DNA from 2 places in the Priestia sp. FSL W8-0001 genome. Region 2 is predicted to be linked to the other one. Evidence: a T-box and tRNA genes for the amino acid it is inferred to sense, from the RefSeq annotation. Region 2 holds a T-box; the other holds one or more tRNA genes.
What was found. The T-box of region 2 lies ahead of MKZ18_RS17830 (valine--tRNA ligase). A T-box ahead of a tRNA ligase gene usually reads a tRNA of that ligase, here a tRNA-Val.
Positions count from the first base shown of each region.

Region 1: it encodes a tRNA-Val, which carries the amino acid that the T-box ahead of MKZ18_RS17830 (valine--tRNA ligase) is inferred to sense. The anticodon was not compared.

Region 1 is NZ_JBBPAL010000001.1:207,745-214,975, forward strand. Features, by position in the region: gene rsbW (anti-sigma B factor RsbW) at 1-397, shown strand, start outside; gene sigB (RNA polymerase sigma factor SigB) at 363-1,157, shown strand; gene MKZ18_RS01175 (PP2C family serine/threonine-protein phosphatase) at 1,154-1,765, shown strand; gene MKZ18_RS01180 (Tex family protein) at 1,884-4,031, shown strand; gene cmpA (cortex morphogenetic protein CmpA) at 4,094-4,213, opposite strand; gene MKZ18_RS01190 (SprT family protein) at 4,311-4,769, shown strand; tRNA gene MKZ18_RS01195 (tRNA-Asn) at 4,896-4,970, shown strand; tRNA gene MKZ18_RS01200 (tRNA-Ser) at 4,978-5,068, shown strand; tRNA gene MKZ18_RS01205 (tRNA-Glu) at 5,078-5,149, shown strand; tRNA gene MKZ18_RS01210 (tRNA-Val) at 5,186-5,258, shown strand; tRNA gene MKZ18_RS01215 (tRNA-Asp) at 5,288-5,363, shown strand; tRNA gene MKZ18_RS01220 (tRNA-Gln) at 5,376-5,450, shown strand; tRNA gene MKZ18_RS01225 (tRNA-Lys) at 5,455-5,530, shown strand; tRNA gene MKZ18_RS01230 (tRNA-Leu) at 5,547-5,629, shown strand; tRNA gene MKZ18_RS01235 (tRNA-Leu) at 5,656-5,742, shown strand; tRNA gene MKZ18_RS01240 (tRNA-Arg) at 5,823-5,899, shown strand; tRNA gene MKZ18_RS01245 (tRNA-Gly) at 5,903-5,976, shown strand; rRNA gene MKZ18_RS01250 (16S ribosomal RNA) at 6,060-7,231, shown strand, end outside.
Region 2 is NZ_JBBPAL010000001.1:3,367,624-3,374,854, reverse strand. Features, by position in the region: gene spoVID (stage VI sporulation protein D) at 1-265, shown strand, start outside; gene ysxE (spore coat protein YsxE) at 367-1,413, shown strand; gene MKZ18_RS17835 (hypothetical protein) at 1,658-1,861, opposite strand; T-box leader at 2,042-2,285, shown strand; gene MKZ18_RS17830 (valine--tRNA ligase) at 2,368-5,013, shown strand; partial or broken gene MKZ18_RS17825 (IS1182 family transposase) at 5,146-6,518, shown strand; gene MKZ18_RS17820 (bifunctional folylpolyglutamate synthase/dihydrofolate synthase) at 6,749-7,231, shown strand, end outside.

The sequences.
Region 1 (7,231 bases), 3.2 Mb from region 2:
AAACCGTATGGGCTTCTCTTATGATGATATTGAAGACATGAAGATTGCAATAAGTGAAGCGTGTACGAATGCTGTTCAGCATGCTTACAAAGAAGATGAAAATGGTGAAGTTAAGGTAGGTTTTGGCCTTTTTTCTGACCGCTTAGAAATTATGGTGGTTGATAAAGGTGAAAGCTTTAACTTTGAAGAATTAAAAGAGAAAATCGGGCCTTACGAGACAGCGAAAGAAGTTGAGATGCTGCCAGAAGGTGGATTAGGCTTATATTTAATTGAGACGCTCATGGATGAAGTGAAAATGATGAATTCTAAAGGTGTTACCCTCATGATGACAAAGTATTTGCAAAGAGAGCAGGTGGAGAGTGATGAAAACACAGTCTCAACCTATGAAATTAACTAAAGAACAAGTTCAGGAACGAATTGAGCGTTTTCAAAAATTCCAAGATGAAGAAGCACAAAGTGAGCTCGTTATTCACTATAAAAATCTTGTTGAATCGATTGCCCGTCGTTATTCAAAAGGCCGAAGTTTGCATGAGGATATTGTGCAAGTTGGTATGTTAGGCCTTTTAGGTGCAATTCGTAGATATGATCCTTCGTTTGGAAGAAGCTTTGAGTCGTTTGCTGTTCCGACAATCATTGGTGAGATAAAACGATTCTTACGTGACAAAACGTGGAGCGTGCATGTTCCTCGTCGAATTAAAGAATTAGGTCCGAAAATTAAAGCAGCTGTTGAAGAGTTGACAACCCAATTACAGCGCTCTCCTCAAGTGCAAGAGATTGCTGATTATATTGGAGTCACGGAAGAAGAAGTTTTAGAGACGATGGAAATGGGGCAAAGCTACCAAGCGCTCTCTGTTGACCACTCCATTGAAGCGGATTCTGATGGCAGTACCGTAACTATTCTAGATTTAGTTGGTGAAAAAGAAGCAGGCTATGAGAAAACCGACCAAAGATTGGTCTTGGAGAAGATTTTACATGTTTTAAGCGAGCGAGAAAGAGAAGTCATTCGCTATACCTTCATTGAGAACCTGAGTCAAAAAGAAGCTGGTGAGAAATTAGGTATTTCTCAAATGCATGTGTCGCGTCTTCAGAGAAGAGCTCTTGATAAGCTTCGAAATGCGGCTCGAACAGACTTAACCGAAGCGGAGTATAAAAAGTGACGAATCGTATATCTGCTAATCAATCTTTCATAAAAACAGCCACTCATCAAACACCTAAAGATGGAAACACCTGTTGTGGTGACGGCTTTTATATCAAAGAAACTAGCGATTATTTCTTATGTGCCATTGCGGATGGGTTAGGAAGCGGTGAACATGCAAAAATAGCGTCCGATGCTGTCATTCAAACTGCGAAGCAAAATCATAATCTTGAGCTTGATGATTTAATGATGCTGTGTAATGATGTGACTAAAGGGACGAGAGGAGCCGCTGTTGCTCTATTGAAGTTTGATAAACGCAGCGGGCATTTTTCGTACACGAACGTAGGTAATATTCGTTTTTATCTATATGCCCCAGACGGAAATCTTACGTATCCTTTACCTGTAAAAGGGTTTTTATCAGGTCGAAAACAAAAAATTCAGGTTCAGACTTTTCCATATGAACCGAACTCTCAGTTTTTAATTCATACGGATGGATTAGATTTAAAAGAAGTTAGAGCCTTTTTTAGTTCTCGGATGAACATAGAGCAATTATCCGCTCAACTGAAAGCGAAACTATCTTCTCACAAAGACGATGTAACATTCATATTGGGAGAGCTACAAACAAATTAATGATGTAAAACTTTAACTCACATGTGCTAATACATGTGAGTTTTGTTACAATTAAAAGAAAACATTGCTAGGAGAGATTGAGTTGACGGCCATAGCAAAAGTGCAAACAACTGATGTAATGAAGCATGTAAGTGATCAAGTAAACCTTCCTTTAAAGCAAGTAAAGAATGTAATAAATTTAATTGAAGCGGGAAATACAGTTCCGTTTATTGCTCGTTACCGTAAGGAACAAACAGGATCTCTTGATGAAGTGCAAATTCGAGCAATCTTAGACGAGTGGACATACTTAACGAACTTAAATACCCGAAAAGAAGAAGTTATCCGCTTGATTGAAGAGCAAGGAAAGCTAACGGATGAGCTGGCTACAAGTATTGCAAAAGCAACAAAGTTACAGCAAGTGGAAGATTTATATAGACCTTATAAACAAAAGCGAAGAACTAAAGCAACTGTTGCAAAAGAAAAAGGATTAGAGCCTTTTGCTCAATGGATTTTAACATTTCCTTTAGAAGCAGTTAAAGAGAAAGCACAGCTATACATATCTACGGAAAAAGGTGTCGATAGCGTGGAGGATGCCGTACAGGGTGCTCAAGATATCATCGCGGAGATTATATCTGACGAGCCTTCCTATCGTCAGTGGATTCGAGACTATACGTTTAAACATGGCGTTATTGAAACCGAAGCTAGAGCTCATGAAAAAGATGAAAAAAATGTATATGAAATGTATTATGAGTATAAGGAATCTGTAAGCAAGATTGTTCCTCATCGCGTGTTAGCTATGAATAGAGGGGAAAAAGACGGGATATTAAAAGTATCCATTAACGTATCTACAGAAGGCATTTTTAGATACATACAAAAAGGATTTGTTAAAAATACGAAATCGTCTGTTGTCTCATTAGTAGAAGAAGCGATTACAGATGCATATAAGCGGCTAATTGCTCCTGCTATCGAACGAGAGATTCGAAAAGAGCTAACAGAGAGAGCTGAAGCACAGGCTATACATATCTTTTCCGAGAATTTGAGAAAGCTACTTCTTCAACCGCCTCTAAAAGGAAAGGTTGTCCTGGCTGTAGATCCTGCGTATCGAACTGGGTGTAAGCTGGCAGTTATTGATGAAACAGGAAAAGTGCTCAAGATTGATGTTATTTACCCGCATCCTCCTGTTAATAAAAAAGTAGAAAGTGTAAAGCAAGTAACTGAAATCATTGAAAAATTTTCAATTGAAATGGTAGCAATCGGAAACGGTACAGCTTCTAGAGAGACAGAACAGTTTATTGCGGAGATTTTGCAACATCAATCTAGAAATATTTTTTATTTAATCGTAAATGAAGCGGGTGCTAGCGTTTATTCTGCTTCTGACATCGCTAGGGACGAGTTCCCAAACTTTCAGGTGGAAGAAAGAAGTGCAGTCTCAATTGGGAGAAGGTTACAAGATCCGCTTGCCGAACTTGTTAAAATCGATCCAAAATCAGTTGGTGTTGGACAATATCAGCATGATGTTTCTCAAAAGCAGCTAAATGATTCATTAACGTTCGTGGTGGAAACAGTAGTAAACCAGGTGGGAGTGAATGTAAATACGGCTTCTTCTTCTTTGCTTCAATATGTGTCAGGTCTTAATAAGACGGTCGCTCAAAATATTATTCGTTATCGAGAAGAAAATGGCAAGCTGAAAAGCCGAAAGGAACTGAAAAAGATTCCGAGATTAGGTGCTAAAACATATGAACAATGTATTGGCTTCCTGCGAATTATTGATGGCCAAGAGCCGCTAGATCAAACGAGTATTCATCCTGAGAGCTATGGTTACGTGAATGAATTGCTAGATAAGGTGAATTTAACTTATGATTATCTTGGAACAGATGAATTAAAAGAAGCATTAAATAGCTTATCTATTTCTGATCTTTCAGAAGAGCTAGGAGTTGGAGAGTTTACTTTAAAAGATATTATTCAAGCGCTAGTACAGCCAGGGAGAGACCCTAGGGACGATTTGCCAAAGCCGCTCTTGAAAAAAGATATTTTGCAACTGGAGGATTTATCGAAAGGTCTTCAACTTGAAGGAACCGTACGCAATGTGGTGGATTTTGGTGCGTTTATAGATATCGGTGTAAAGCAGGACGGGTTGGTTCATATTTCAAAATTAACAACCAAGTATGTAAAACACCCGCTAGATGTTGTTTCTGTCGGAGATGTGGTAACTGTTTGGGTAGAAGGTGTAGATGTTGCTAAAGGGAGAGTTTCATTAACAATGATTTCGCCACAAGCTACTTTCTAAATCCATCAGAAAAATTGCTCTGACATTAATGTCAGGGCGATTTTTCTATTGGATTGTAGGGGTTAGTCCATTGAAGAGTGGTTTTTACGGTAAAAAAACCAGCATTGGTTTAATAGTCGAATCTGTGCACAATCTCTCTGTAAGTAAGCACGCTGCATTTGTCTTTGTAACCACATCGGCATCACAGCATTCGCTCCTTTTATATAAATGTATAAAAAATAATGTAATATTAAATGTATGCAATGCATGCTAGTCAGGTGATAACAAGGAGGAAATAAAATGGAGAACAACGAACTACAACAATTAGTAGAAGAAATATCAATGAAATTTTTTCACAAACCTTTTTTACATAAAGCTTATTTTAATAGACGACTAAGAGCAACAGGTGGAAGGTACCTTGTTCATAACTCTAATATTGAAATCAACTATGGTCACTATGAAGAACATGGTCAAGAAGAGGTTATTAACATTATTAAACATGAGCTATGTCATTACCATTTGCATTTAGAAGGCAAAGGATATGGACATCGAGATCGAGACTTTCGCCAATTAATGAAAGAAGTAGGTGCCCCTAGGTTTTGCAAGCCACTTGCAAAAAACATAGCAAAAAAGCAAAATAGTCCAGTACATCTTTATCAATGCACTGGTTGTAAGATTAAATATACAAGGAAAAGAAAGATTCATCTCCAAAAGTATCTCTGTGGTTATTGCGGTGGAATGTTAAAAAAATTAGAGTAAGCCCTTGACTATGGAAAAGGCATATGATAAATTTATAAAGCACTCAAAAGTGCTTGAATATTTTTTGAAAAAACATTGACAAATAAGTCAAAATATAGTAAATTTTAATGAGTCTGATAACACTATTCCACAGTAGCTCAGTGGTAGAGCAATCGGCTGTTAACCGATCGGTCGTAGGTTCGAGTCCTACCTGTGGAGCCATTATAACGGGGAAGTACTCAAGAGGCTGAAGAGGCGCCCCTGCTAAGGGTGTAGGTCGTGTAAGCGGCGCGAGGGTTCAAATCCCTCCTTCTCCGCCATTTTATAATGGCCCGTTGGTCAAGTGGTTAAGACACCGCCCTTTCACGGCGGTAACACGGGTTCGAATCCCGTACGGGTCATATTATATTTGCTTGAATAATTTATGATTTAATTCCGGAGGATTAGCTCAGCTGGGAGAGCACCTGCCTTACAAGCAGGGGGTCGGCGGTTCGATCCCGTCATCCTCCATATTTTGTTTGTATATCATCTGTATGGATGGTCCCGTGGTGTAGCGGTTAACATGCCTGCCTGTCACGCAGGAGATCGCGGGTTCGATTCCCGTCGGGACCGCCATTTCTTTTTGATTGGGCTATAGCCAAGCGGTAAGGCAACGGACTTTGACTCCGTCATGCGTTGGTTCGAATCCAGCTAGCCCAGCCATCAAGAGCCATTAGCTCAGTTGGTAGAGCATCTGACTTTTAATCAGAGGGTCGAAGGTTCGAGTCCTTCATGGCTCACCATTTTAAATACACACACGCGGGTGTGGCGGAATTGGCAGACGCGCTAGACTTAGGATCTAGTGTCTTTATGACGTGGGGGTTCAAGTCCCTTCACCCGCACTTTTATCTTTAACCTTTTTTATTAAGCGGTCGTGGCGGAATGGCAGACGCGCTAGGTTGAGGGCCTAGTGGGTGAATAACCCGTGGAGGTTCAAGTCCTCTCGGCCGCACCAAAAAAACAAAAAAAGGTATTGACACTAACAAATAGAGATGATAAGATAGTTAAGTCGCTAACGAAGCGATAGAAAATAATGCGCCCGTAGCTCAATTGGATAGAGCGTTTGACTACGGATCAAAAGGTTAGGGGTTCGACTCCTCTCGGGCGCGCCATATGCGGGTGTAGTTTAATGGTAAAACCTCAGCCTTCCAAGCTGATGTCGTGAGTTCGATTCTCATCACCCGCTCCATTACCAAATTGAACTTTGAAAACTGAACAAAGCGACAAACGTCAACGTTAATTTTTTAAACTTTTATGAGCAAGTCAAACATTTCTTCGGAGAGTTTGATCCTGGCTCAGGATGAACGCTGGCGGCGTGCCTAATACATGCAAGTCGAGCGAACTGATTAGAAGCTTGCTTCTATGACGTTAGCGGCGGACGGGTGAGTAACACGTGGGCAACCTGCCTGTAAGACTGGGATAACTCCGGGAAACCGGAGCTAATACCGGATAACATTTTCTCTTGCATAAGAGAAAATTGAAAGATGGTTTCGGCTATCACTTACAGATGGGCCCGCGGTGCATTAGCTAGTTGGTGAGGTAACGGCTCACCAAGGCAACGATGCATAGCCGACCTGAGAGGGTGATCGGCCACACTGGGACTGAGACACGGCCCAGACTCCTACGGGAGGCAGCAGTAGGGAATCTTCCGCAATGGACGAAAGTCTGACGGAGCAACGCCGCGTGAGTGATGAAGGCTTTCGGGTCGTAAAACTCTGTTGTTAGGGAAGAACAAGTACAAGAGTAACTGCTTGTACCTTGACGGTACCTAACCAGAAAGCCACGGCTAACTACGTGCCAGCAGCCGCGGTAATACGTAGGTGGCAAGCGTTATCCGGAATTATTGGGCGTAAAGCGCGCGCAGGCGGTTTCTTAAGTCTGATGTGAAAGCCCACGGCTCAACCGTGGAGGGTCATTGGAAACTGGGGAACTTGAGTGCAGAAGAGAAAAGCGGAATTCCACGTGTAGCGGTGAAATGCGTAGAGATGTGGAGGAACACCAGTGGCGAAGGCGGCTTTTTGGTCTGTAACTGACGCTGAGGCGCGAAAGCGTGGGGAGCAAACAGGATTAGATACCCTGGTAGTCCACGCCGTAAACGATGAGTGCTAAGTGTTAGAGGGTTTCCGCCCTTTAGTGCTGCAGCTAACGCATTAAGCACTCCGCCTGGGGAGTACGGTCGCAAGACTGAAACTCAAAGGAATTGACGGGGGCCCGCACAAGCGGTGGAGCATGTGGTTTAATTCGAAGCAACGCGAAGAACCTTACCAGGTCTTGACATCCTCTGACAACTCTAGAGATAGAGCGTTCCCCTTCGGGGGACAGAGTGACAGGTGGTGCATGGTTGTCGTCAGCTCGTGTCGTGAGATGTTGGGTTAAGTCCCGCAACGAGCGCAACCCTTGATCTTAGTTGCCAGCATTTAGTTGGGCACTCTAAGGTGACTGCC
Region 2 (7,231 bases):
AGAAAATGAAATTGTAGTAGAGTTTCGAAAGGAAGAGGAATCGGCTTCAAACCGTGCGGAAAATGCGCTGTATTTAACAAAGCTATTTTCTCGTGAGGAAGAGAAACAAGCGACATGGCGCTTATGCATTGTCCAAAGTGGAGACTCGCTTGATACGATTGCTGAACGCTATGATACAAACGTACAGAGTCTTTTAAGAGTAAATGATTTAGAAGACGAGCAAGAGTTAGAAGAAGGAAGCATCCTAAACATTCCTGTTAAGTAAAATAGCAATAGAAAACAGTTTTGACTTCTGCTACGTCTTAACTGTTTTCTTTGTGTATAAATGAATGTTTAATGCATAGAAAGTAACAAGGAGGTGTGAGTATGAACTATCAGGAACCTGTTAATTATCATGAACTCCTAAAGCAGTATCAGCTTGAAATTGATTTTATCGAAGACTACGGGAAGGTAAAGAAAGTCTATACCAAAAGCGGAGTCTATGCCTTAAAAGAAGTAGAGGAAGCTGAAATTAGAAGTCATGATTTTATTAGAAGTCTTCAAAATCTTCAGCATAAAGGATGGATGGGGTTTGTCCCTATTTATCAATCCAGGCAAGGTTCGCCTGTGGTAACCCACCAAAACAAAGGTTATTATTTGATGCCTTGGCTTCCTAATACACCTTCTGACGAACGGGATGTAAGATATCATAAATTATTTCAAGAGTTAGCAAAGCTTCATGGTACTTCTTCAAAAGAAGTTGAAGTTAAAAAGAAAGATATTGAAACGCACTATACGGGATTAAAAACAACGTGGGAAGACCGTCAAAAAGAGCTTGAAGAGTATGTAATGGAATGTGAAAAAAAGGTGTATATGTCCCCTTTTGAACTTCATTTTTGTACCGTGTATTATGAAATGATGCGGGCTATGGAATTTGGGTTTAGTCGGTTAGATGAATGGAACACCGAAATGGAAGAAAAAGAAAAAATCCGACTTGTGACGATTCATGGAAAGCTGTCGGCAAAGCATTTTTTATACGATGAACGCGGGAATGGCTTTTTTATTAATTTAGAGCAAGCGCGTGAGGCTTCACCGATTCATGATCTTGTCTCATTTTATTTGCGAACGCTACGCACATATCCATTAACGAGCTTAGATAGCTATGAATGGTTCGCAACATACGAGAAGCATTTTGCACTGAGAGAAGAGGAACGTTTACTTTTGCATTCATATCTTGCTTTTCCAGAACCTTTATATCAGTGCATCATGCAGTATCGTCACCAGCGGTATAAAACTGAGCTTGAACATATGCAATCGTTGATTCGAGCATACTGGCTAACAAAAAATATTGAACAGGTCAATATTAAAATCTTTGAAGTAGATCAACAGAAAAAAATAGCAGCAGAAGCGGCTGCTAATGAGACTGAGACATAAGTAGTTCAGTCCTTACTATACCTGAACGATTGAGAGTTCATCACTTTTAATCGTTCAGGTTTTTTGGTTGATTGTGAAAACAATGTTGGAAACAGGGTGGAATGGAGCGTAGGACACTCGACTCCTGCGGAAAGCGAGTGACCGTAGCGCAATGGAACGAACGTGTTGAGACAAACTAAAGAGATGGGAACAGCTAGTGTTCGTCTTTTAGAAGCAATCATTTTGTTATGTCCCAAACTCTTTTTTACATCCATTCTAGATAGAGAACAATAGTGATGAGTGAAAAAATAGCAAGAAGGAAAACATCGAACGTGGTGGGGAAAAAAAGCGTTCGAATTCCTTGAATAATCGTCAGGGGAATGATGAATTGGGCACACGCTGCGCCAATCGTTTTAAACCAGCGCTGTACTTGATAAGAGTTAAACTGTAAGTTAATTCGTTTTTTCATACTTCATATGCTCCTTTCCTGCTTGCAGGCCGTTACATAATAATGTATGAATCATGGGCGCTAGGTGTTCAGTTTTTTTCGTAAGATCTGGCGTGTTTGTGAATAGAATGAGAAAAAAATGGAGAAGATTATTGACGAATTCATATTTTTTCATATAGTATAATTAAGAGAAAATCATATGAACATACAGTGAGTAGGAAGAGTACAAAATAAAGCACCTTTAGAGAGAGAAATCAGCAGCTGAAAGATTTCTTAGGAAAGCTTATTTGGAAGGTCGCCTATGAGTAGTTTTTTTGAACAGACTTTGGTCTAAGTAGAAGAAACCGGTTAATGAACCGTTATGAAATGAAGTGTATAGACGTCTTTACGGGAGAAGTCTATAAAAAAAGGTGGTACCGCGAAATCAACTCCTTTCGTCCTTTTATGGAAGAAGGAGTTTTTTTATGTTCATTCGAGCTTTCGCATATCGAAAGCTATATAAGAAATTATACATGGAGGTACAGAGTATGTCAGAACAGGAAGTAAAGCTTTCAACGAAGTATGACCCAAAATCTGTTGAAGAAAATCGCTATCAATATTGGTTGGATGGGAAGTTTTTTGAAGCAACAAACGATGCTGAGAAAGAGCCCTACACAATCGTGATCCCACCGCCAAACGTAACGGGTAAACTTCATCTAGGGCATGCTTGGGATACAACGTTACAAGACATTTTAACGCGTATGAAGCGCATGCAGGGCTATGACGTTCTATGGTTGCCTGGAATGGATCACGCCGGTATCGCTACGCAAGCAAAAGTAGAAGAAAAGCTTCGTCAAGAAGGAAAAAGCCGTTATGACTTAGGGCGTGAGAAGTTTGTAGAAGAAACGTGGAAGTGGAAAGAAGAATATGCCAGCTTTATTCGTCAGCAGTGGTCCAAGCTAGGCCTTGGCTTAGATTATTCTCGCGAGCGCTTTACGTTAGATGAAGGCTTATCAAAAGCCGTTCGTGAAGTATTTGTTAAGCTATATAAAAAAGGCTTAATCTACCGCGGTGAATATATTATCAACTGGGATCCAGCAACAAAAACAGCCCTGTCTGATATTGAGGTTATCTATAAGGATGTGCAAGGTGCATTTTACCATATGCGCTATCCGCTTGCCGACGGTTCTGGGCATATTGAAATTGCAACAACACGTCCGGAAACAATGCTAGGTGATACGGCAGTTGCTGTTCATCCTGAAGACGAACGCTATAAGCATTTAATTGGTAAAACAGTTAAGCTTCCGATTGTAGGTCGTGAAATTCCTATCGTTGGTGACGATTATGTAGACATGGAGTTTGGCTCAGGCGCTGTGAAGATTACACCTGCTCATGATCCAAACGACTTTGAAATTGGGAACCGCCACAATTTAGAACGCATTCTTGTGATGAATCAAGACGGTACAATGAACGACAAAGCAGGAAAATATGAAGGTATGGATCGCTTTGAATGTCGTAAACAAATCGTAAAAGATTTACAAGAAGATGGCATTTTATTTGAAATTGAAGATCACATGCACTCTGTAGGTCACAGTGAACGTAGTGGAGCTGTGGTCGAGCCTTACTTATCAACGCAGTGGTTCGTGAAAATGCAGCCCCTGGCTGATCAGGCAGTTGAACTTCAAAAAAGCGAAGAAAAGGTTCAGTTTGTTCCAGATCGCTTTGAAAAAACGTACCTACACTGGATGGAGAATATTCGCGACTGGTGTATTTCACGTCAGCTTTGGTGGGGACACCGTATTCCAGCTTGGTATCATAAAGAAACTGGAGAAGTGCACGTTGATCATGAGCCTCCAGCAGATATTGAAAACTGGGAGCAAGATTCAGACGTACTTGATACGTGGTTTAGTTCAGCTTTATGGCCATTTTCAACGATGGGTTGGCCGGACGTGGAATCGATTGACTTCCAGCGCTACTATCCAACAAATGCGCTTGTAACGGGCTATGACATCATCTTCTTCTGGGTATCTCGCATGATTTTCCAAGGTCTTGAATTTACAGGCAAGCGTCCATTTGACGACGTATTAATTCACGGACTTGTACGTGACGAGCAAGGCCGTAAGGTGAGTAAATCTCTTGGAAACGGTGTAGATCCGATGGAAGTGATTGAGAAGTACGGTGCCGATTCACTTCGCTACTTCTTATCAACGGGAAGTTCACCGGGACAAGATTTACGCTTTAGCTTTGAAAAGGTTGAAGCAACTTGGAACTTTGCTAATAAAATTTGGAATGCATCTCGCTTTGCATTAATGAATATGGATGGCATTACGTTTGAAGAACTTGATATGTCGGGTGAGAAATCAGTAGCGGATGAGTGGATTTTAACACGCTTAAATGAAACAATTGAAAGCGTAACGAAGCTAGCTGATAAGTATGAGTTCGGCGAAGTAGGACGCGTGCTTTATAACTTTATCTGGGATGACTTCTGCGACTGGTATATTGAAATGGCAAAGCTACCTCTATATGGAGAAGACGAAGCGGCTAAGAAAACAACTCGTTCAATCTTAGCGTATGTGTTAGACAACACAATGCGACTTTTACATCCATTTATGCCGTTTATTACCGAGGAAATTTGGCAAAGCTTGCCGCATGAAGGCGAATCGATTACGGTAGCGAAATGGCCAGAAGTACGCCCAGAGCTAACAAATAAAGAAGCGGCAAACGAAATGCGCTTACTTGTAGACATCATTCGTTCAGTGCGTAATATTCGTGCGGAAGTAAATACGCCAATGAGCAAGCAAGTACGCTTGTTCATTAAAGCAAAAGATGAAGCGATTCAAGCGCAGCTTGAGAAAAATCGTGCATACATCGAGAAATTCTGTAATCCAAGTGAGCTTGCAATTTCTACGGAAATCTCTTTAGACGAAAAAGCAATGACAGCTGTTGTAACAGGAGCTGAATTAATTCTACCTCTTGAAGGGTTAATTAACATTGAAGAGGAAATTGCGCGCCTTGAAAAAGAATACGATAAGCTGAATAAAGAAGTGGAGCGTGTTCAAAAGAAACTTGGAAATCAAGGTTTTATCGCAAAAGCACCGGCAAAAGTAGTAGAAGAAGAGCGCCAAAAAGAACAGGATTATGTTGAAAAACGTGAAGCTGTTCAAGCGCGTATTGTCGAATTGCGCGGGGAATAATAGAAAAAAGCGCTGCTTGTGAAGCAGCGCTTTTTGCAGGCTGTTGAGAAACTTTGTTCTCAACAGCTTTTTTATGTCTGTCTTTTTTTATCAGTGGTAACACTGATAAAAAAAGACTGGAGTTGATGAAACATGATGGGTGCACTTAAAAATCATCGAGATGAACAAGTGATGGTTTCTGTAGAAGATTTAGTTCCTGCCAATCACTTTTTGCGTACAATTGAAGCGACAATTGATTTTAGCTTTATTGAAGAAAAGCTTCTTCCTTATTATTGTGAAGACAATGGACGTCCTTCCATTCATCCCATTACGCTATTCAAAATGATGTTTATTGGCTACTTTTATGGCGTTCGTTCCGAACGTCAACTTGCCAAAGAAATTCAAACGAATGTGGCGTATCGATGGTTCTTAGGCTTATCGTTAACGGATGCCGTTCCTCACCATTCGACGATTAGTTTTAATCGCCGAACACGCTTTTTAGATACGACGATTTTTGAAGACATTTTTGATGAAATTGTTCGCCAGGCGATAGAACATCGCATGGTTGGTGGACGTGCTTTAATGACAGACTCGACTCATATCAAAGCGAACGCAAATAAACATAAATATGAAAAACAACCAAAGAAGTCCCGCCGACAAGCGTATATGGAAGAGTTAGAAGCAGCCGTCAACGAAGATCGTCTTGAAAACGGAAAAAAGAACTAAGTCCTCGAAAGGAAGGCGTTGCCTTACAAAAACAAACCCGCATCAGTACAACGGATCCCGATAGTGGTTTTATGATGAGAGATGGAAAGCCAGATGGCTTTCATTATTTAGATCATCGAACGGTGGATGTCAAACATAATATTATTACAGACACCTGTATTACAGATGGCAATGTGGCTGACTCTGTTCCTTATCTTGACCGCCTTGACATACAAATAAAAAAGTTTCGCTTTTCTGTTGAAGCTGTTGCATTAGATGCCGGGTATTTTACAAGCCATATTTGTAAACGCCTTTCTGAAAAAGGGATTTTTATGGTGATGGGCTATCGGCGTTTTGGATCGTCAAACAAAGACGTGCCAAAACGTCTGTTTCACTACGTACAGGAAAAAGATGTATTCGCTTGTCCAATGGGGTGCATTTTATCGTATGCGACTACCAGTCGCACAGGAGATCGTACATACAAATCAAATCCAAGTGATTGTGCCGTTTGTCCAATGAGAAACGGTTGTTTTTCCGCTTCCCAAAAACAACGCGTGGTGACACGTCACATTTGGGAGAGATTCAAAGAACAAGCGCGTCTAAATAAGCGCACAAAAGCAGGTAAACAACTTTATCGTATGCGTTGCACGACGATTGAGCGTAGCTTTGCCGACGCAAAAGAGCTAAATGGGTATCGATATGCCCGGTATCGAGGGCTGAAGTCTGTCCAGATGCAGGCGTATCTGACGGCAGCTTGTCAAAACATGAAAAAAATCGCCCATTACCTGACCAAAACAGGTCAGGTAATGGGCGATTTTTATGGAAAACGACGATTTATTTGTGAAATGTTTACTTGTTTCACTATAAAAAATGAAAAGAGCCTCAGATTGACGAGAACCTTACAGGTTTCTCGTCAATCTGAAAAAAGCGCTGCTTGTGAAGCAGCGCTTTTTGTATACATAACGGAACCACAACCAGACTTTTAAGTTCATTCGATTTTTACTGTTGCATTCGCTATAATAATCATAATACAAAAAGAAGGGTGACCGCGATGATACAAACATATGATGAGGCCTTACAATGGATACATAATCGCTTACGTTTTGGCATGAAGCCTGGCTTAGAGCGAATGAACTGGATGCTTGAACAGCTTGATTATCCCCATCAAAATATAAAAGCTATTCATATTGCGGGCACAAACGGAAAAGGCTCAACCGTTACGTATCTGCGCTATATGCTCCAAGAAGCAGGGTATGATGTAGGCACATTTACTTCTCCTTATATTGAAACATTTAATGAGCGAATTAGCATAAACGGAACGCCAATTTCAGATGAGGAAATGCTTCGCCTTGTACAAGAAGTTAAAGCAGTTGTAGAAAGAGTAGAAGAGACAGAATTTGGCGCTGCGACTGAGTTTGAAGTTATTACGCTCATGTTCTTTTTATATTTTGGCTACCATAACCGCGTTGATTATGTTCTTGTTGAAGCTGGACTTGGTGGTCGATACGATTCAACAAATGTCGTTGAACCACTG